Regions from separate parts of the Dyella sp. NPDC103356 genome, predicted to be linked through region 2. Evidence: riboswitches for the same ligand, from Rfam matches in the RefSeq annotation. Region 2 holds a riboswitch; each other region holds the start of a gene.
What was found. Region 2 has a riboswitch for cobalamin ahead of ACZ6WW_RS13195 (ribonucleoside-diphosphate reductase subunit alpha). Riboswitches for the same ligand answer to the same signal wherever they lie in the genome.
Positions count from the first base shown of each region.

Region 1 (7,483 bases), on a different contig from region 2:
CGATCTGCAGACGTACCTTTCGGCGAACGGTGCACTGGGTTCGGAGATCAGCACCCTGGTGGGCGGTGGTACCTCACCGGTAAGCCAGATCGACCGCAATATGGCGGCGACTCAGCTGACCCTGGCTGCCATCGATGTGGTGCAAATAGCACCCGGAGATACCGAGACCGCCACGCAAAAAGCCCACGCGGAGATGCTGGCGGGCTTTGGTGCGGCCGGGCCGGCCATGGCTGCGGGCGCTATGCTGCTGCTTTATCAGTTCACCATGGCCATCTTTGTTGGCCTGGGGCCGCTGTTTATTCTGTGTCTGATTTTCGAGCAAACCAAGGATCTATTCCGAAAATGGTTGATGTTCGGCATCGGAACCTTGTTCTCGATCGCGATGCTCTGCGTGGTCACTGGGATCGTGCTGAAGCTCACCGAAAACGTGGCTGCTGCACTATGGGCGTCCAGTGCCATCAATGCCTTGACCGGGCAAGGTGCTGAGGGTTTCAGCAGTCAGGCGCTGCAGCAAGGCGGCATTGGGCTTTTGCTTACGGTACTGGTCATCTCCGTGCCGCCGATGGCCGCGCGATTCTTTGGCGACACCGTCGGCAACTTCATGGCCTATTCGCAGTTCGGTGGCGGCTCCAATCGATTGGGTCCGCAGGGTCAAGCGCCTGGACAGTACGGCGGCGGTGGAAGGGGGGCTGGGCTTCCGGCTCAGGCTTCGAGCCCCGCGAGCGACACGAGTACGGGTGGGAGCCAGGCGGGACGCGTGGCTGGGAATACCTATACTCCTCAGGCCGATGCGATCAAAACAGTGGCGCCGCCAGTCAGTCGCTGAGCCAGTACAGTTCAACTTAAGAGATCCAACCATGAAGTCACTGGGTATCCTGTTATTGCTTCTGGGCTTGTCCTTGTTTTTTAACAGGGCAGTGCATGCCGAAGGTAACTGCCCGGAAGGCTACTACCCGATCGGAGGCGACCCCAGCACGGGCGCCCCCCAGGGATGCGCGCCCATACCTGGATATGGCCAGGGACAACAGCAAGGCCGGCCCTCCGTGCCTGAGGTCCAGTGGGTCGACCGCTGGGGCGCCATTGCGTCGGACGCGAAGCAAGGAAGCATTGGCGTCGCCAACGATCTGGCGACAAAAGACAATGCGGAGGGTGCTGCTCTCGCGGACTGCCGTTCGAGAGGTGGTGCGAACTGCAAGGTCGACACGCGATTCCGAAATGCGTGTGGTGTGGTGATTGCCGGGGACGCGAGTTTCAATGTGTGGAGTGCTCCCACCACGGGTGAAGCCGTTAAGGTGGCCATGAAAACGTGCACTGACTCCGGAACAACCAATTGTCATGTCTACTACTCGGCTTGCAGTTCTGCTCAGCGGGTTCGATAACCGACGTCAAAGAGTTCGCAAAGCTGCGGTTCTGGTTCATCCCTTGATGCCGATGCTGTGATGACAACGCGCCTCAGGTAAGGCGAGCCGGTATGACATGCCGGTTTTCTTGGTTATTAATGGCCTTGTCGTCGCCGTCTGGCGATGTGGCTGAGGCCATGGCTCATGGTGGATCGGTAACCGGGTTCACGGTTATGGACTCGATAAGCCGCGAAAATGAACCATAACGCTGCCTTGGGGGTGCAGTCGCGATTGGCGTACTGGTGCGAGGAGGTCGCGGTGCATTGGATGATTCAGAAAACCAATTGGCTGGGTTTGGCGCTGCGCGTCAAGAATGAAGCCGCGTACGCTTTTCTCTTGTTGCTGTTGGCTGCGCCGGTCACCGTGCTGGGTTCCAGACTCGGTAGCAACGGATTGCTGCAGTTGTCCAAATGGATAACTGCTGCGGTAGCCCTGCTGGAACTGGCTGTCGCCATAACGGGCTCGTCTTTCACCTATAAAGTCAGGCGTTATTGGGTCAGGCGCTGGAAAGGCGTGTCGGATGCCTATGCGCAATCGCTGCACCACTCGTTGCGTAGAGCAACATCGCTTGCACTATCGACTTGGCTGCTTGCGATCTCGACGCTGTGCCTTCCCTTGGTGATGGATTTGATGATTCGGGTGCCGGAGTTGGGCCTGCTGTTCGTGCCTTACATCCTGTTGTTGGGCATGCAATGGTTCAATATCCGTACCTATAGCGAACTGGCCATGACTATGGCGACGAGCGGGCACGCGCCAGCGGCGGTTGTCCAAAGTGTCTAGCGGTACGTGAGCGGAGCGCTGGGTTGGTCCTGTTCGCCAACTATTGCACTTGATGTGTATCATCGAACGATGAATGCCATACGCCCCGCAACATCGGCGGATTTCGCCACGCTGGTGCCTATCTGGGAAAGTTCGGTGCGCGCAACGCATGACTTTCTGACCGAAGCGGACATTGATTTCTATCGACCGCTGGTGCTCACCTACTTGCCGACCTTGTCGGTGCATTGTTTCGTGATGAAAGCAGGTCAGATTGCCGGCTTTATCGCGGTTGGCGGCGATCAGATCGAGATGTTGTTTGTCGCTGCCGAGGCGCGTGGGCAGGGCGTAGGCAAGGCCTTGCTTGTTCATGCGATCGACAACCTTGGCGCCACGCGTGTGGATGTCAACGAACAGAATACGCAGGCCGTCGATTTCTACCGGCACGCGGGGTTTGGCGTTGTCGGAAGTTCACCGTTGGATGGCACGGGCAAGGCATTTCCTTTGTTGCACATGAGTCTTGCACGGGTGATTTCCTAGAAGCGCAGCGGAGCATTCTGTTGCCCGGTTTCATCGAAATTTTCAGACGCCAGCCACGTCTCGTAAACGGCCTTCAGTCGGGGCCAGTCGCGGTCGAGCATGGAAAACCACGCGGTATCGCGGTTGCGCCCTTTGACCACGACGTGCTGACGGAAGATACCTTCGAATTCGAAGCCGAACCGTTGCGCGGCTCGGCGCGAAGGTTCGTTGGCGTTGTCGCATTTCCATTCGAAGCGGCGATAGCCGAGCGTCTCGAAGACGTAGCGAGCGTGCAGGTAAAGCGCCTCGGTGGTGATGCGGCTGCGTGCAATGGCCGGGCCCCACAGTACGTGTCCGACTTCGATCACGCCATGCGTCGGGTCGATGCGCATCAGTGCCTGGCGACCTTCCGCTTTGCCCGTCTGCTGATCGATCACGGCGAAAAATAGCGGGTCGACCGATGTGCTGCTCTTTTCCAGCCACGGCATGAACGCCGTCATGTCGGCGGGCGGGGTATCGAAAAGATAATGGAAGCGCTGGTCCGCGCCCGGTGCCTGTGCCGACGCCAGCAGGTCCTGTCCATGTCGGGCTATGTCCAACGGTTCGAGACGCGCGTAACGACCTTCCAGCGTGATGCGTTCCGGGCGTGGCACGCCCTTCCAAGCGGAGAGATTCATGGAGCTCCTGGCGGGCAGTGATGAACTTTGCACGCCAGCATCTTCTTGGCTCAACAGGACTGCCGTAAACTACCACTTTGCTATTTTTGGTCAGTCCAGTTGATCGATATCACGACGCCATCGGCCGCCTGGCCGCCGCTGGACAAAGCTTCGGGTGATCTCGAAGGCCAGATCTATCGGTTGGTTCGCGAGCGGGTCTTGCAGGGCCAGTTGTCGCCGGGTCAGCGGCTGCCATCGACGCGCAGCCTGGCTGGAGCGCTCAGCGTTGCCCGTTCCACGGTGGTCAATGCGTACGAGCGGCTGAAGAATGAGGGCTACCTGCGAGCCTCGGCGGGATCGGCCTGTCGCGTCTCCGCGATGGCTCAGGCGCCTTTTCAAGAGCGAGGCCAGAAGCGCGCCGTGGAATTGCCGCTGGCGGCGGAGCCGGCGGTCGCAGGCAAATGGTTTGCACCGGCCATTCCTGATCTCTCTCGTTTTCCGCATGCCGCCTGGGCTCGCTGCCTTGGCGCAAGAGCGCGGTCGCTGCGCATTCACGACCTCGGCTACGGTGAAGCCTCCGGTCTGGGTGCGTTGCGTACGGCGATTCTCGATCACATCGGCGCGACACGTGGCGTCGTGGCACGGCCGGAGCAGTTGCTGATCGTGCCGTCGACACGCGCGGCGATCGATCTGTTGAGCTCGCTCGTGTTGAGCAAGGGCGATGCGGTCAGCAAGGTTGCCTGGGTGGAAGACCCTGGTTACCCCACCGCCAAAGCGTTGTTGAGTGCGGCTGGCGCAACGCTGGTGCCTGCGCGATGCGATAGCGAAGGCATCGATCTGGGCGCGATCGAAGGACCGCCGCCGCGCCTCATCTATGTCACGCCATCGCACCAATACCCCACGGGCATGACCATGAGCCTTTCGCGGCGCATGGCACTTCTGGCGACGGCGAAAACGCATGGCGCGGTGGTGATAGAGGACGACTACGACAGCGAATTTCAGTACGGATCGCGTCCCATCGCCTCGCTGCAGGGCATCGATCGCCATGGGGTTGTCGCCTACCTGGGCACGTTCTCCAAGACGCTTGCTCCAGGGCTGCGTGTGGCATATGCCGTCGTGCCACCATCGTTGTTGTCGGCGGCCACGGAGCTTCAGCTTTTGCGCAGCGCGGTCGTTCCCATCCACGTGCAGGCGGCATTGGCGGACTTCATCGGCGAAGGGCGTTTCCGTGCGCACCTGCGGCAGATGAATGCCCTTTACGCGTCGCGCATGGCGGCGACGGTGGACGCGTTGCAGCATCATCTCGGGGAGATATTGCGGATCGGTGTCGGTACCGGCGGCTTGCAACTGGCGACATGGTTTCACGATGAGTGCGTCGATGATCGTGCCATCGCACTAGCGCTCAACGCGCAAGGCTTCGCGATGCGGCCGATGTCGTCGTTCTATCTCGGGCGATCCAAGCCCGGCTTGTTGTTCGGGATTGCCCAGGTGGTGACCGAGGACGTCGAGCGCCTGGCCGGCCGTATCAGGAACATCGTCGTGCCCTTGCTTGACGGCGCATCGCCGCAGGCGTAATTTCCACTCGCCGACGGTATCCATCTCTCTATTAAGATAAAGAGATGGATTTAAAAGGGAAGCCGGTACGGCCTTGGAGGGTTTTCTTCCCGGGCCAATTCCGGCGCTGCCCCGCAGCGGTGTGTGGAAACGACCTTCGCCATGAGCACTGGCCCTTCGGGGGCCGGGAAGCGGCGAACACTAGGCGAGGCATCCCCGTGCCTCATGTCCACGAGCCCGAAGACCTGCCTCGGCCAGGGAATCCATCCCCTGCCTGACCTGGAACCTCCGCGGGGAGGTTGGCCGGAGCCTGGTCGTCGCGGCGCATGGCTGCGGCGCTTGGCTCCCGTACGTCCTCGCGTGGGTTTCGGTTCGCCCGAGGGGGCGAAGGTCGCTCGTGTGCCTGCGTCGTGGCCCCAAGGCTGCGGTGTCGTTGCGCGATTCCTTCGTTCCTCATTCAACACGAATCGAGGACACATCGCTTATGGCTACTCTTTCCAACCTGGGTTTTCCCCGTATCGGCGCAAAGCGCGAGCTCAAACACGCGCTGGAAGCGTTCTGGCGGGGCGACTCGACATCACGGCAACTGCTGGATTCGGCGGCCCAACTCCGTCGCAGGCATTGGCAACTGCAGCGCGACGCTGGTGCCGACGTCGTGCCGTGCAACGATTTTTCGCTGTACGACCAGGTGCTCGATACCGCCTTTTTGTTCGATGCCATTCCCGAGCGCTATCGCGCGCTGGCCGACGCCGACCCGCTGGCCGGCTATTTCGCGCTGGCGCGCGGTACCCAGAGCGGCGGCCACGATCTGCATGCGCTGGAAATGACCAAGTGGTTCGATACCAACTACCACTACCTGGTGCCCGAACTGAAAAAGGGCCAGACCTTTCGCTTGCGCGGCGACAAGCCGGTCGCCGAATTCCTCGAGGCCAAGGCATTGGGTTTCAATGCGCGGCCGGTGCTGTTGGGGCCGGTCAGTTTTCTATTGCTGTCGAAAACGGTCGACGGTAGCGATCGTCTCGCCTTGCTCGGGCAGTTGTTGCCGGCCTACATCCGCCTGTTACGACAACTGGATGCCGCGGGTGCCGAATGGGTGCAGATCGACGAGCCTTGCCTGGTGCTCGATCAGGATGCGGACGATCATGCGGCCTATTTGAAGGCCTATACGGCGCTGGCTGACGTCGATGGTCCCAAGCTGATGTTGACCACGTATTTCGGCGAGCTGGGCGCCAATCTTGCCCTGGTGAACAAACTGCCGGTCGCCGGCGTGCATGTCGATCTGGTACGCGCACCCGGGCAGCTCGATGCGGTGCTCGATTCGCTGCCCGTTTCGCGTGTGCTTTCGCTCGGCTTGGTGGATGGACGCAATGTGTGGCGCGCGGATCTCGATCACGCGCTGGCGTTGGCGCGCCGTGCGAAAGAGCGTATTGGCGATGCGCGTCTGCATATCGCGCCGTCTTGTTCGCTGCTGCATGTGCCGTTCGATGCATCGGTGGAGACGGCGTTGCCCGGCGATCTGCACGGGTGGTTGGCATTTGCCCGGGAAAAGATCGGCGAATTGCGCACCTTGGCCGATGCCCTTGCCGACCGGCCATCCGCGCACACTGCGCTGAAGCAGGCGCGCGAAAGCCTTGCCAGCCGCCGTCGATCGGACAAGGTGCATCGGCCCGAGGTGGGGGCACGTATCGCGTTACTGGATGCTGGCGCCTCCCGCCGCTCGTCTTCCTACGACGAGCGGCGTCGGCTGCAGCAAGCGAAGCTGGGATTGCCGCTGTATCCCACGACCACCATCGGTTCGTTTCCACAAACCCACGAAGTGCGCGACGCGCGTGCTCGAAACAAGTCGGGCAAGTTTTCGGATGCCGACTACGATGCGTTCATTGCCGCTGAAACCGAAAAATGCGTGCGTTTCCAGGAAGAGATTGGCATCGACGTACTCGTGCATGGTGAGTTCGAACGCAATGACATGGTGGAGTACTTCGGCGAGCAACTGGATGGCTTCGCTTTCACCAAGTTGGGCTGGGTGCAGAGCTACGGCTCGCGTTGCGTCAAGCCGCCGATTATTTTCGGCGATGTGCATCGCCCGCGCGCGATGACGGTGAAGTGGTCCAGTTATGCGCAATCGCTGACGTCCAGGCCAATGAAGGGCATGTTGACCGGTCCGGTGACCGTGCTGCAGTGGTCGTTCGTGCGTGACGATCAGCCGCGCGCGGCGACGTGTCGCCAGATCGCACTGGCCTTGCGCGACGAGGTGCTCGATCTGGAAAGCGCGGGAATCGGCGTGATCCAGATTGATGAGCCCGCCTTGCGCGAGGGGTTGCCGTTGCGTCGGGCCGATTGGCAGGGTTATCTGGACTGGGCGGTCGAATGCTTCCGTATCACGGCCTCGAGCGTGGCCGACCGGACGCAGATTCACACGCATATGTGTTACTCGGAATTCAACGACATTATCGATGCGGTGGCCGCCATGGATGCCGATGTGATCTCGATCGAAACCTCGCGTTCGCGAATGGAGTTGCTCGATGCGTTCGTCAAATTCCGCTATCCGAACGAGATCGGCCCGGGTGTCTACGATATCCACTCGCCGCGTATACCCGA
Region 1 is NZ_JBVJLZ010000012.1:117,307-124,789, forward strand. Features, by position in the region: gene ACZ6WW_RS21780 (TrbL/VirB6 family protein) at 1-826, shown strand, start outside; gene ACZ6WW_RS21785 (DUF4189 domain-containing protein) at 858-1,379, shown strand; gene ACZ6WW_RS21790 (hypothetical protein) at 1,596-2,180, shown strand; gene ACZ6WW_RS21795 (GNAT family N-acetyltransferase) at 2,250-2,696, shown strand; gene ACZ6WW_RS21800 (GNAT family N-acetyltransferase) at 2,693-3,352, opposite strand; gene pdxR (MocR-like pyridoxine biosynthesis transcription factor PdxR) at 3,452-4,906, shown strand; cobalamin riboswitch at 4,903-5,152, shown strand; gene metE (5-methyltetrahydropteroyltriglutamate--homocysteine S-methyltransferase) at 5,370-7,483, shown strand, end outside.
Region 1: it holds a riboswitch for cobalamin, as region 2 does, so the genes downstream of both, metE (5-methyltetrahydropteroyltriglutamate--homocysteine S-methyltransferase) here and ACZ6WW_RS13195 (ribonucleoside-diphosphate reductase subunit alpha) in region 2, are expected to answer to the same signal.

Region 2 (7,483 bases):
CCCGGTCAGACGGATTACCCGATCGAGATCGACGTCAGCGTCGTGCCCTGAGCCCGGTCCATGACGTCTGCCGCCACGCCGCGCTCGCGCAAGGAAAGCTTCAAGGCCATCGTGCGGGTGGTCAGCGGCAATTTTCTCGAGATGTACGACTTCATGGTCTATGGCTATTACGCCCCGGCCATTGCACGTGCGTACTTTCCGAGCCATAGCGCCTATGCCTCGCTGCTTTTGACCCTGCTCGCCTTTGCCGCCGGCTTTGTGATGCGGCCGGTGGGCGCGATCGTGCTGGGGGCTTATATCGACCATCACGGCCGCCGCAAGGGTTTGATCCTTACCTTGTTGTTGATGGCTGTCGGCACGCTGCTGGTCGCCGCCGTACCCGATTACGCGACGATCGGTGTGCTCGCGCCCCTGCTGGTGCTGGCCGGTCGGCTGCTGCAAGGTTTTTCCGCCGGCGTGGAGCTGGGTGGCGTCTCGGTTTATCTCAGCGAAATCGCGCGGCCCGGCCAGCGTGGCTTCTATTGTTCGTGGCAATCGGCCAGCCAGCAGGTCGCCGTGGTGTTCGCCGCGTCGATCGGCCTGCTGCTGCAGTACTGGATGCCTCCGGCGACCATCGACCGCTGGGGCTGGCGCATTCCGTTTCTGGTGGGTTGCCTGATCGTGCCGTTCCTGTTCGTCATCCGCCGCTCGCTGGAAGAGACCGAGGAGTTTCTTTCGCGCCGGCAGCCAAGCTTTGGCGAGATCTACCGCTCGATGCTCGCGCATGGGCGCATCGTGCTGATCGGCGTCGCCCTGGTCATGATGACGACGGTGTCGTTCTATCTGATCACCGCCTATACCCCGACCTTCGGCAGCGAGGTGTTGAAGCTGTCCACCTTCGACGTGTTCCTGGTGACGCTGTGCGTGGGCGTCTCCAATTTCATCTGGCTGCCGATCATGGGCGCGCTCTCCGACCGCATCGGTCGCCGCCCGCTGCTGCTGGCCTGCACCATGCTGGCGCTGCTGACCGCTTATCCGGTACTGCGCTGGCTGGTCGCGGAGCCCGGCTTCGGCCGGTTGCTCGTGGTCGAGCTGTGGCTGTCCTTTATCTATGCCAGCTACAACGGCGCCCTGGTGGTGACCCTGACCGAGATCATGCCCGCCCAGGTCCGCACCACCGGCTTTTCGCTGGCCTATAGCCTGGCCACCACCCTGGGCGGCTCCAGCCTGGCCATATCGCAATGGCTGATCCATACCACCGGCGACAAGGCGGCGCCCGGCCTGTGGCTGTCCTTCGCCGCGCTATGCGGCCTGGTGGCAACCTGGCTGGTGTTCCGGGACCCGCGTAGCCGGGGCATGCATCGGGGCTAGGCCCGGACCGGGCCAATGACAGGCGATTCGTACAAAGCTGCAAATTCCTGCAAGCGCCTGAACAGGCTGCTTCGTTTGTATTTATCCACCGGCTTATCCACAAATTATTGGGTTGACCAGACCCCTGGACCCCGATATGTTGTGCCTCGTCGGTGCCTTTCTCAGACCCACGGTCGGATCGGCTTAATAGGGAATCCCGGTGAAAATCCGGAACTGCCCCGCAGCGGTAAGTGGAAACGAACACCCCCATCGCACTGGCCGGTAAGGCTGGGAAGCGGGGGCAAGTAGGTGGATCGCCCGGAATGATCCTCGTCCACGAGTCCGAAGACCTGCCGACACATCGCGGCCTGCCGCCGCGGTGAGTGATGGCGGCTTCCGCGGGGAAGCGCGTCGTGGACGCGGGGCACCTAGCCTCGCCATACGACCGTTCGCGGAACCCTTACATCACACCTTTCAGCCCTGCGCGCGGGAGCAGGCGAAACGAACTTTTTTGCTGGAGCGCTGCCGCCATGCAACCTCTCGATACTTCCACGCGCGAACGCCTCGTCGGTCGCGTGGACGCTTCTCCTTTCTCCGCCGATGCTGCCAGCACCGGCTCGACCTCCCCTGCCGCAACGGAAACTCCGTTTGCGCTGACGCCACCGCACAACCCGGGCCAGATGCGCGTGACCAAGCGCAACGGTGGCCAGGAGATCGTCGACGTCAACAAGATCGTGCGCGCGGTCACCCGCAGCGGCGAGGGCCTGCACGGGGTCGACCCGCTGCGCGTCGCCCTGAAGACCATCGGCGGCCTTTACGATGGCGCCACCACCCAGGAGCTGGACGAACTGTCCATCCGTACGGCCGCGGCGCTTACCGCCGAAGAGCCGGAATACGGCCAGCTCGCCGCGCGCCTGCTCGGCGCCTTTATCGAAAAGGAAGTCAGCGGCCAGGAAATACAGAGCTTCTCGCAGTCGATCGCGCGCGGTGCCGAGCTGGGCATCCTCAATGCACGTCTGCGTGACTTTGTCGTCGCCAATGCGCGCAAGCTCAACGATGCGATCGATCCGCTGGCCACGCGCCGCTTCGAATACTTCGGCCTGCGCACGGTGTACGATCGCTACCTGCTGCGTCATCCGCAACAGCGCAAGGTGATCGAGACGCCGCAGCATTTCTTCATGCGCATCGCCTGCGCGCTCGGCGGCAACGACATGGGCGAGACGCTGGAGCTGTATCGCCTGCTCTCGTCGCTCGAATACATTGCGAGCTCGCCGACGCTGTTCAATGCCGGCACCTCGCACGAGCAGTTGTCTTCGTGCTTCCTGCTCGACTCGCCGACCGATTCGCTCGAATCGATCTACGAGAAGTACGGCGACGTCGCCAAGCTGTCCAAGTTTGCCGGCGGCATTGGCCTCGCCTACTCGCGCGTGCGTTCGCGCGGTTCGCTGATCAAGGGCACCAACGGTCATTCCAACGGCCTGGTGCCGTGGCTGAAGACGCTGGACGCCTCGGTCGCTGCAGTGAACCAGGGCGGCAAGCGCAAGGGCGCGGCCTGCGTGTACCTGGAGCCGTGGCATGCGGACATCGAGGAGTTCCTCGAACTGCGCGACAACACCGGCGACGATGCGCGTCGCACGCACAACCTCAATCTGGCCAACTGGATTCCCGACGAATTCATGCGCCGCGTCGAGACCGACAGCGACTGGTCGCTGTTCGACCCGAAAGTGGTGCCGCATTTCGTCGATAGCTGGGGTGAAACCTTCGAGCAGGCCTATCGCGACGCTGAAGCGGCCGGGCTGGCCGTCAAGAAGGTCAAGGCGCGCGAGCTGTACGCCCGCATGCTGCGCACGCTGGCGCAGACCGGCAACGGCTGGATGACCTTCAAGGACCGTTCGAACGCCACCAGCAATCAGACGGCCAAACCCGAGAACGTCATCCATCTGTCCAACCTGTGCACCGAGATCCTGGAAGTGACCTCGGCCGGCGAAACGGCAGTATGCAATCTCGGTTCGATCAATCTCGCCCGTCATGTGGTCGACGGCGCGGTCGATTTTGCCAAGCTTGCCGCTACCGTGCGTACCGCCGTGCGTCAGCTCGATCGTGTGATCGATCTCAACTTCTATCCGATCGACACCGCCGCCACCGCCAACCGCAAATGGCGTCCGGTCGGCCTGGGCGTGATGGGCCTGCAGGACGTGTTCTTCAAGCTGCGTCTGCCGTTCGATTCGAGCGAAGCGCTGGCCCTGTCCACGCGCATCGCCGAGGAGATTTATTTCAATGCGCTCGACGCATCGAACGAGATCGCACAGAAGCAGGGCGCGCACCCGGGCTTCGATGAAAGCCGCGCCGCCAATGGCGAACTGCAGTTCGACTACTGGCCGCAGGCCAAGCCGAACGATGTGGCACGCTGGGATGCCTTGCGCGAGCGCATCAAGACCCACGGCCTGCGCAATTCGTTGCTGATCGCGATCGCACCGACCGCAACCATCGCCTCGATCGCCGGTTGCTACGAGTGCATCGAGCCGCAGGTGAGCAACCTGTTCAAGCGCGAGACGCTGTCGGGCGACTTCCTGGTGGTCAACCGCTACCTTGCCGATGAGCTGAAAACGCTGGGCCTGTGGACGAGCGAAGTGCGCGACGCGATCAAGCTGGCCGACGGTTCGATCCAGGGCATCGCCGCGATCCCCGAGCGCCTGCGCCTGATCTATCGCACGGTGTGGGAACTGCCGCAGAAGGCATTGATCGATCTTGGCGCCGCACGCGGTGCGTATATCGACCAGAGCCAGTCGCTGAACCTGTTCATGGAAAATCCGAACATCGGTCAGTTGAGCTCGATGTATATGTACGCGTGGAAGTCGGGGATCAAGACGACGTATTACCTGCGTTCGCGGCCGGCTACCAAGATTGCCAAGACGACGGTTTCGGCGCCGACCGCTAAGGTAGAAGCGCCGATGGTGGATGCGCAGGAGTCGGCGACGGCTGCTGTGTTCTGCTCGCTCGAGAACCCCGAGTACTGCGAAGCCTGCCAATAAAACCTCACGTCGCCCCGGCGAACGCCGGGGCCCAGCGTCTTTCACGCTTGCGGCAAAGTTGAAAGGCACTGGGTCCCGGCGTTCGCCGGGACGACGGTCAGGTGATGTCGTCGTAGAGATCGCGCCAATAAGGGTTCATGGCCTCGATAAGCTCAAGCTTCCAAGCGCGCCGCCATTTCTTCAATGTTTTCTCACGCTTGATCGCCGACTCCATCGTGTCATGCAACTCATACCAAACCAGATCATGCACTCGGTAGCACGCCGTGAATCCAGCAACAAATTCACCACGATGCTGCCAAACCCGCCTCACCAGATTCGACGTAACACCCACATATAACGTTCCATTTCGTCCACTGGCAAGCATGTAAACGCAAGGTTCTCGCGACATGCCCCTATGATCGTCCAAGAACAAAAATGCATTCAGTCGCTCCATGTCGCCTCTGTTCGTCGTCCCGGCGAACGCCGGGACCCAGCGACTTCCGACACATCTATTTGATTTGAAGGCCACCCATGTCGACCCAAAACAAACCACAACACATCCTCGACCCGGGCTTCGAACTCACCTTGCGCCCCATGCGCTACCCCGAGTTCTACGAGATGTATCGCAATGCGATCAAGAACACCTGGACGGTGGACGAAGTCGATTTTTCGCTCGACGTCACCGACCTCAAGTCGAAGATGTCCGATGCGGATCGTCACCTGATTCATCGCCTGGTCGCGTTCTTCGCCACCGGCGACACCATCGTTTCCAATAACCTGGTGCTGAATCTCTACCAGCACATCAATGCGCCCGAAGCGCGCATGTATCTGTCGCGCCAGCTGTATGAAGAAGCGCTGCACGTGCAGTTCTATCTCACCTTGCTCGATACCTATATTCCCGACCCGGCCGAGCGCAACAAGGCCTTCGACGCGATCGAGAACATTCCATCGATCCGCCAGAAGGGCGAGTTCTGCTTCAAGTGGATCGACTCGATCCAGAACGTGCAGCGCCTGGAAACCAAGGAACAGCGCCGTCAGTTCCTGCTCAACCTGATCTGCTTCGCCGCGTGCATCGAAGGCCTGTTCTTCTATGCCGCCTTCGCCTATGTCTACTTCCTGCGTTCGCGCGGCCTGCTGCATGGCTTGGCCTCGGGCACCAACTGGGTGTTCCGCGACGAAAGCGGCCATATGGCGTTTGCGTTCGCGGTGGTGCGCAAGGTGCGCGAAGAAGAACCCGAATTGTTCGATGACGCGATGCGCACGCAGATCGAGCAGATGATGGAAGACGCCATCGCCTGCGAAACGCAGTTCGCGGCCGACGTGCTGTCCGGCGGCGTCGCCGGCCTTTCGGTCAACGACATGCGCCAATACCTCGAATACTGCGCCGACCAGCGTCTGGTCCAGCTCGACCTGCCCAAGAAGTACGGCACCAAGAACCCGTTCGACTTCATGGATCTGCAGGATGTGCAGGAAGTGACCAACTTCTTCGAGCGGCGCGTATCGGCCTATCAGGTCGGCGTGCAGGGCGAAGTGGCGTTCGATATGTCGTTCTGAGCCACTCGCCGCGCCTCTCCAGGACGGGCATACTTCTGCCCGTCGCCTCTATTGGCGACCCAACCAAAACGGGGAGCCAGGGATGAAGCGGTCTGTCGTGGTGTTGTTTTCTTTTATCTTCGCCGGCGCGGCCTTCGCTGCCGGTCCGGCGGCGGTGCGCAAGCGCGTCGAAGCCAGCATGCTGGTGACCGGCATGGTTCAAGTGGCGAGCAATGGCTCGGTCGCCTCCTACACCCTGGACAAGCAGGAGCGGCTGCCGCCGGTCGTGCTTGACCTGATCCAGAAGGCCACATCGGTCTGGCACTTCAAGCTCGAACCCATCAACGGCGTCACTTCGCCGGTAGCGGCCAAGATGTCCATCCGCATGCTGGCCAAGCCCATCGGTGACGACAACTACAACGTATCGATCGCGGCCGCGAATTTCGGCGAATATCACGCATCGAGCGATCAGATCAGTTACAAGGACCGCAAGCCACCGAGCTATCCGCAGGAGGCCGTGCAATCGCGCGTGTCCGGTACGGTCTATCTTGTCATGCGGGTGGGCCGCGACGGCAAGGTCGCCGATGTTGCCGTAGAACAGGTCAACCTCGATGTGGTCGACAGCGACAACGGCATGAAACACTGGCGCAAGGTGCTTGGCGACGCGTCGATGCGTGCGGCACGCGACTGGACCTATACCATTCCGACGACGGGTAAATTCGTCAACGCGCCGTATTACTTCACCCGCGTTCCGGTGAATTACGACCTGACCGTTGCGGGACAGCCCGAGCCGGATACTTATGGCAAGTGGGTCGGCTATGTCCCGGGCCCGAAGGAATCGATTTCCTGGCTCGTGCCCTACGAGCGCGACAAGCAGGTAGAGAAGTTCAATGACGCGCTACCCAATGGCGGCGCCTACCTGGTGGGCAGTGGCCTGACGCTCACTACACCACCGGGCAATACCTGATGTGCTGAAATCAAGCGGAGCATCCCAGACGATGCTCCGCTTGAGCGACTCAGGACCAGCTACTGTCGTCGAAATTGCTGTCGTCGAAGTCGTTATCGGCGAAATCGCTGTTGAAATCGTTATTCGTCGAGGCGAAGTTGTCGTTGCCCGACTGGCGATTGCCATCATCGTAGAAATTGTTCTCGGTAACGTTCTCGATCACCTGCGGCTGGCTTCCGCCGCCGAACAGGCCGCCGCCATGATGGCCACCCACCAAGCTTTCGATACCGTCGAACAGGAACATGCCGCCGGCGACACCGGCCGCGGTCGTGGCCGCACTGGCCAGGAAGCTCGGCGCGCCGCCTTGTTGCGGCTGCGGGGCAGCACCACCGCCAAACAGACGCTCACGCCAACCCGGCGCGGGAGCTTGCTGCGGCGGCATGGGCGGAGGTACCTGCTGCTGCGGTTGATTCCAGGCCGACTGGCCGCCGAGGAAGCTGCCGCCGCCTTGCTGCGCACCTGCTTGTGCCTGCAACTGGGCGATCTGCGCCTTGGCGCTATCGAGTGCGTGTTGCTGCAACAGGCTGCGCTGCACCAGCAGATAGAGCGCATCGGGGTGACCGGCGAGCTGCTGCTGAATCAGTGCATCTGCCTGCGGGTCCTT
Region 2 is NZ_JBVJLZ010000005.1:141,398-148,880, reverse strand. Features, by position in the region: gene ACZ6WW_RS13205 (peptidase C13) at 1-51, shown strand, start outside; gene tcuC (tricarballylate/proton symporter TcuC) at 61-1,350, shown strand; cobalamin riboswitch at 1,484-1,701, shown strand; gene ACZ6WW_RS13195 (ribonucleoside-diphosphate reductase subunit alpha) at 1,860-4,361, shown strand; gene ACZ6WW_RS13190 (GIY-YIG nuclease family protein) at 4,459-4,794, opposite strand; gene ACZ6WW_RS13185 (ribonucleotide-diphosphate reductase subunit beta) at 4,872-5,894, shown strand; gene ACZ6WW_RS13180 (energy transducer TonB) at 5,977-6,840, shown strand; gene ACZ6WW_RS13175 (DUF2076 family protein) at 6,890-7,483, opposite strand, start outside.

Region 3 (7,483 bases), on a different contig from region 2:
AAGCTCGACCCGGTGATCGGTCGCGACGAGGAAATCCGTCGCACGATTCAGGTCCTGCAGCGCCGTACCAAAAACAATCCCGTCCTGATCGGCGAGCCGGGTGTCGGCAAGACCGCCATCGTCGAAGGGCTGGCGCAGCGCATCATCAAGGGCGAGGTGCCCGAAGGCCTGCGTGACCGCCGTGTGCTCGCGCTGGATATGGGCGCGTTGATCGCGGGCGCGAAATTTCGCGGTGAGTTCGAAGAGCGTCTCAAGGCCGTGCTGAACGACCTGGCCAAGCAGGAAGGTCGCGTCATCCTGTTTATCGACGAGCTGCACACCATGGTCGGTGCGGGCAAGGCCGACGGCGCGATGGATGCCGGCAATATGCTCAAGCCCGCGCTGGCGCGTGGCGAGCTGCATTGCATCGGCGCCACCACGCTGGACGAATATCGCAAGTACATCGAGAAAGACGCCGCCCTGGAACGCCGTTTCCAGAAGGTCTACGTCGGCGAGCCGAGCGTGGAAGACACCATCGCCATCCTGCGCGGCCTGAAGGAGCGCTATGCCGTGCACCACGGCGTGGAAATTACCGATCCGGCGATCGTCGCTGCGGCCACGCTTTCCAACCGCTACATCACCGACCGTCAGTTGCCCGACAAGGCGATCGATCTGATGGACGAGGCAGCATCGCGCATTCGCATGGAGATCGACTCCAAGCCGGAAGAACTCGATCGGCTCGAGCGTCGTCTGATCCAGTTGAAGATCCAGCGAGAAATGCTGAAAAAAGAAAGTGACGAGGCGTCGAAAAAGCGTCTCGCCGATTTGGAAAGCGATATCGAAAAACTCGAGCGCGAGTTCTCCGATCTCAACGAGATATGGAAGTCCGAAAAGGCCGCGCTGCAGGGAGCGACCAAGGTCAAGGAGCAGATCGAGAAAGCTCGCGTGGAACTTGAAGCCGCGCAGCGTCACCAGGACTACGCGAAGATGAGCGAGATCCAGTACGGCCGGTTGCCGGAACTGGAGAAGCAGCTTGCCGCCGCGCAGGCCGCGGAAAAGCAGGACTTCAAGCTGGTACAGGATCGCGTTACCGAAGAGGAAATCGCCGAGGTCGTATCGCGCTGGACCGGGATTCCGGTGAGCAAGATGCTCGAAGGCGAGCGCGACAAGCTGTTGCAGATGGAGTCGGCGTTGCATCAGCGCGTGGTCGGCCAGGATGAAGCGGTGCGTGCGGTGTCCGATGCAATTCGCCGTGCGCGTGCAGGCCTGTCCGATCCCAATCGCCCTTACGGCTCGTTCCTGTTTCTTGGTCCTACGGGCGTGGGCAAGACCGAACTATGCAAGGCGCTGGCGGAGTTCCTGTTCGATACGCAGGATGCGATGGTGCGCATCGACATGAGCGAGTTCATGGAAAAGCATTCCGTGAGTCGCCTGATCGGTGCCCCTCCGGGTTATGTCGGTTACGAAGAGGGCGGGTATCTGACCGAAGCCGTGCGCCGTCGTCCCTACAGCGTGATTCTGCTGGACGAAGTGGAGAAGGCGCATCCGGATGTGTTCAATATCCTGTTGCAGGTGCTCGACGATGGTCGTCTGACCGACGGACAGGGTCGCACCGTCGACTTCCGCAACACCGTTATCGTGATGACCTCCAACCTGGGCTCGCAGATGATCCAGGAGCAGGCCGGCGATAGCGAAGCCGACTATATGCAGATGAAGGCGTCGGTACTGGCGGTGGTGCAGGCGCACTTCCGTCCCGAGTTCATCAACCGCCTGGACGAGCTGGTGGTGTTCCGTCCGCTGGACAAGAAGCAGATCAAGTCCATTGCAAAAATCCAGCTAATCTACCTGGAGAAGCGCCTGGCGGAACGTCAGTTGAAACTGGAGATATACGACAAGGCGCTGGAACTGCTGGGCAATGTCGGCTTCGATCCGGTGTATGGCGCGCGGCCGTTGAAGCGGGCGATCCAGCAGCAACTGGAGAACCCGCTGGCGAAGCAGATTCTTGAAGGGCGCTTCGAGGCCGGAAATACGATTGTGGTGGATGCCGAGGGCGGGCATCTGGTGTTCCACAAGGAAGCCTGATGCCAATGGGCCCCGACGTAAGTCGGGGCCTTTTTCTATCGCGGCTCGCTAAAACTATCCGCCCCATTCTCCATATGCCCGGCCATCCGTCGCGCCCATCCGCTGGCCTCGGCCACCGATACGCTCAAGTCATACCAGTTGGCAAAATCGCTCAGGTCCCAGCTGTCCACATGACTGCCATGCGCGCCAACCGAATAGATACGCACATCTTGTGACACATAGCCGTTGCGCACGGTGAACGTGCATGCGCTGCTGCCCGCATTGGTGAGCGTCAGTTGCACGCGGTTGTTGTCCGGGTCGTAGGCCAACGTGATCTCCGGCATGACGGCCGCACTGGCGACGCTTCCTTGCCATACGCGCAGAAAGCCGTTCGGCCCATGCGCTTCAAGCTGATAGATGCTGTTGGTATACGTCTTTGCGCTCCAATAGTCGGAGAGCGATTTGCCTGCCTCCACCGTGTAACGCCAGGGACCGTCGTTCCGATTGGCGGCGTACACCTGAAACACCGCACCCGCCGCGCCGGTGTTGTTGAACGCGAGTACATAGCGTCCATTCGATGTGCTGACGCTGCCCTGGATATCCATTTCATACGGCAACGCGCGTGCCGGTCGTGTTGCCGTCGATTCGGCTGTGGGCATCGACGGCGTGGAAGGAACGCTGGGTGACGGTAACGTCGAGCACTCGCTATCGGCTTGCCCCGGATAGCCGCTGGTGACCGGCAGGCTGGGCCAGGACGTGTTGCCGGAACTGAAATCGAACGCCGAAGTCAGGTCGCCGCAGACCGCGCGACGCCAAGCGCTGATGTTCGGCTCGGCGACCCCGAAACGGGTTTCGAGAAAACGCAGGACCGACGTGTGATCGAACACTTCCGAGCACACCCAGCCACCGCGCGACCACGGCGAAATCGCCATCATCGGCACGCGAAATCCCAGGCCGATCGGCTTGCCGCCAGTGATTTCGCCCGTGGTGCTGACAGTGGAGAGGCCGTTCGCCGACGAGGCCGGCGGCGTTGGCGGCGGTACGTGATCGAAGAAGCCGCCGTTCTCGTCGTAGTTGAGGATGAATACGGTCTTGGCATACACCGCCGGGTTGGCGACCAGCGCGGCCAGCAACTGCGCCGAGAGGTTCTCGCCATAGGCCGGTTTGTAGTTGGCGTGCTCGGAGAGATAGTCCGGCGCCACGATCCACGACACCTGCGGCAGGGTGTTGTTGGCGACGTCGTTGGCGAATGCAGTCACCAGATCGGGCACTGTCGCCATGCCGCGGTCGTACAGCGGTTGGCCGGCTTTGGCTTTTTTGAAGGGCGCAAACCAGGCCAATGCGTTGTCGTCGAAATTGTTGCTTTGCTGATAGACCTTCCAGCTAATGCCGGCGTTCTGCAGGCGCTCGGCATACGTGGTCCAGCTGAACCCGGCGCTCGGCTCGGTGTTGTCCAGCGTGGCTGCCTGGCCGACCGACAGTCCGTTGCTGCCGGTAAAGAAATGCAGCCGGTTCGGGTTGGTCTGGGTGAGCGTCGAGCAGAAATACTGGTCGCAGATGGTGAAGCTGTCGGCCAGTGCGTAGTAGAACGGCAAGTCGGCACGCTGGAAGTAACCCATGCCCAGACCGGCAGCGCGCGCGGTATTCCAGGCATCGAACTTGCCGCCGTTCCAGATCGCGGTGTCGACCGGATAGCTCATCGCCGGGGCGCTGATGCAGATACCGCTGGTGGTGCTGGTGTCCATGTGGAAGGGCAGCATGTAGCCCGTGCTGCTGCCGTCGGGCTGATGCCAGACATTCTGCTGACCACCTGGCAACGGCGCCGGCACGCGGTCGGCAAAGCCGCGGACCCCGGCCAGGCTGCCGAAGTAATGGTCGAACGCACGGTTCTCCTGCATGAAGATCACCACGTGCTGCACGTCGGTGATATCGCCATTGACCGTGGCGGCAGGGGTGGCCAGGGCCTGGCGGATGACCGGGGGCAGGGCGGACATGGCGGCCAGGCCACCGGCCGAGGCCGCGGTCATCTTCAGGAAGCGGCGTCGCCCGGTGTTGTCGGGCCTGATGTCATCGGGCCTGATGTCACTGGGCTTGATATCGTCGATCTGGCTCATGGGGGGCTCCGTGAGTGGCGTCGGCTATGCGGTCGGCGCTTAGGACAACTCACGGACGTTGCAGCCCGATGCCACTCACGGGTCAGTTTTTAGATAGTCGCCGGCCATGTGACGCGGGTTGTCCAGTCCCCCGCCGTTACACATTGCACTCACGGACCCATCGCGCTGCTGCTAAGATCGCCGCGCCTCAAGGTGACTGTCGGCAATGGAGCCGGCGGTTGAAACGGGAATTCGGTACGCCCTCGATGGGTCAAGCCGAAGCTGCCCCCGCAACGGTAGGCGAGCAAACGAACCGCAAACAGCCACTGTGCTCGATAGCATGGGAAGGCGCGGCTCGGGAGGGTAGATGCCCTCGCTCGCAAGCCCGGAGACCGGCCTTGGAGGTATCACCGGACAGGCGGCGGGCCTAGTCGGGGCCGCTGCGACTTGCCGGTACCTGCTCTCACGCTCCTGTCCCCATGCCATTGACGCCGCGCGGGTAGGCGCGGTCCAGGGAGCTAACGCTGTGCCAATCCGTTCTTCGACTTTCCGCCGCGCCGTGCTGGCGGCCGCCTTGCTTTCCGTGTTTTCCCCGGCCTTCGCGGACGATGCCGGCACCACCGATCTCAATCAGGTCGTGGTCACCGCGTCGCGCACCGCGCAGACGCAGGACCAGACCCTGGCGCCGGTCACGGTGATCGATCGCGCCGATATCGAGCGTCTGCAGCCGGCGTCGATCGTCGCCTTGCTGCAGGGCACGCCTGGCATCCAGCTATCGAACACCGGTGGCCAGGGCAAGCAGACCTCGGTGTATATGCGCGGTACCAATGCCGATCAGGTGCTGGTGCTGGTCGATGGCGTGAAGATCGGTTCGGCCTCGGCCGGCGTGGCCGCGCTGCAGGACATCCCGCTGGAGCAGATCGAGCGCATCGAAATCGTGCGCGGCCCGTTTTCCAGCCTGTACGGTTCCGAAGCGGTCGGCGGCGTCATCCAGATTTTCACCCGCCGCCCCGATGGCGCGTTCGTGCCGCATGCCAGCTTCGGCGTCGGCACCTACGACACGCTGAAGGGCTCACTGGGTGCGGCCGGCAAGCAGGGCGCCGGCTGGTACTCGATGGAGGTTTCGCACGACCAGACGCATGGCTTCAACGCCTGTCGCGGTCCCGGCGGCTGCTTCACCATCGAGCCGGATAACGACGGCTACAAGAACGACGCACTCACCTTGCAGGGTGGCTACAAGTTCAATGAGCAATGGGATGCCGACGCGCGCTTCTTCGAAGCTCGCGGTCGCAACGAATACGACGGTACTTTCAGCAACAGCGCCAAGACCGAGTCGCAGGTGGCGGGCGGCCGGGTGCATTACAAGCCGTCCGATCGGCTGACGCTGACCCTGGCCCTGGGGCAGAGCAAGGATTTCAGCAGCGATTATCTGGATAACGTCTACGTCGACACGTTCAATACCCGTCGCAAGCTCGGCTCGCTGCAGGCCGATATCAGTGCCGGCGGCGGCCTCTACAGCGTCGGCTTCGACGTGCAGCACGACAACATCCAAGGCAGCACCGAGTATGTCGTCGACCGGCGCACCGATCGCGGCGTCTTCGGCCAGTGGCAGCAGACTTTCGGCAGCCAGCAGTTGCAGGCCAGCGTGCGGCGCGACGATGACACGCAGTTCGGCGGCCGCAATACCGGCTCGCTGCTGTGGGGCTGGGACTTCACCCAGTCGCTGCGCCTGACGGCAAGCTACGGCACGGCGTTCCATGCGCCAACCTTCAACGAGCTGTACTACCCCGACTTCGGCAATGCGGACCTGAAGCCAGAGCGCTCGCGCAGCGGTGAGCTGGGCCTGCGCGGCACGCACGGCTGGGGCGGTTGGTCGTTGAATGCCTACGAGACCAAGATCAGCGACCTTATCGCGTTCACCGGCCCCAATTTCCTGCCGATCAACGTGGACCGCGCACGCATCCGCGGCGTGGAAGCTACAGCTCATACCGAACTGGTCGGCTGGACCGTGCAGGGCACGTTGAACTGGCTCGATCCGCGCGATGAGAGCAACGATTTCGATCACGGCAACCTGTTGCCGCGCCGTGCCAAGCAGACGGCACGTTTCGATCTGGACAAGAAGATCGGTGCGTTCAGCTTCGGCGGCAGCTATTTCGTCTCGGGCAAGCGCTTCGACGATACCGAGAACGACACTCGACTGGGCGGCTATTCGCTGACCGACCTGCGCGTGGCCTATGCGCTGGATCGCGATTGGCGTCTGCAGTTCAGTGCCAACAATATTTTCGACAAGCGTTACGAAACGGCAGCTTTCTTCAATCAGCCACGTCGCAACTACATGTTTACCGTGCGCTGGCAGCCGGCCCAGTAAGCGTCGCAAGTAACACGGCCAAGAGGTAACAGACGGTATGAAAGCACTCTCCCGAACGCATAACGCGATGATCCTGATCTTGCTGGTCGCCTGCATGATCGCTACGCGATTCAAGCATTTTGGAGATGCCATGCATCTGCCCGATGCCTCGATGGCCGTGTTGTTTATCGGCGGCATTTACCTGCGCCGGCACCTGGCGTTTGCCGGCTTTGTTACCTTGGCGGTGCTAGTGGACTGGGTGTCGGTCAGCTATGCCGGCGTGAGCGATTTCTGCGTCACGCCGGCCTATGCGTTCCTGCTGCCGGCCTATGCGGTGCTTTGGTACGGCGGGCGCGCCTGTGGTGCCGGACGTTCGTTCTTCGGCAGCCTGGCGTTCGGCTTTGTGGCGGCATGCTTGTCGTTTGCGATTTCCAACGGCGGTTTCTATTGGCTGGGTGGCCGCTACGCGAACCCGCATGTGGCTGAGTATGTCGCGCGGCTATGGCAGTGGGGGCCGCTGTTCGTACGTACTACCATGGCTTACATCGTTGTAGCTCAGTTAGTTCGCCTTGGGGTTGGTTATCTGGCGAAGGGTGGCGCGCTTGTCGCGACTGAAGTCGCTCCCACAGATAAGCACCCGGGCGGTCACTAATGGGAACCTCTGGTTTCTCTTATCCGTCATCCCGGCGGAGGCCGGGATCCAGTGTCTTGCGCTTCAACGCGCTAAAGACGCTGGGCCCGGCCTTCGCCGGGGCGACGATGAAAACTGAGGTCATTCGAGGTTCCCTTATGTCGAACGTATTGCCAATCAAGCAGACATCCACGCTGTGGATCGTCGGCATCGCGCTGGCGATCCTGATGACCTGCACACGCGGCCAGCATTTTGCCAGCGTGCATGCGCTGCCCAGCGCATCCTGGGCGGTGTTCTTCCTGGCGGGTGCCATGTTGCGACGCTGGTGGGTCTTCGCGTTGTTTTTCGCGCTGGCATCGGTGCTGGATTTTG
Region 3 is NZ_JBVJLZ010000003.1:79,856-87,338, reverse strand. Features, by position in the region: gene clpB (ATP-dependent chaperone ClpB) at 1-2,061, shown strand, start outside; gene ACZ6WW_RS07345 (phosphocholine-specific phospholipase C) at 2,097-4,154, opposite strand; cobalamin riboswitch at 4,329-4,548, shown strand; gene btuB (TonB-dependent vitamin B12 receptor) at 4,660-6,501, shown strand; gene ACZ6WW_RS07335 (hypothetical protein) at 6,539-7,132, shown strand; gene ACZ6WW_RS07330 (hypothetical protein) at 7,270-7,483, shown strand, end outside.
Region 3: it holds a riboswitch for cobalamin, as region 2 does, so the genes downstream of both, btuB (TonB-dependent vitamin B12 receptor) here and ACZ6WW_RS13195 (ribonucleoside-diphosphate reductase subunit alpha) in region 2, are expected to answer to the same signal.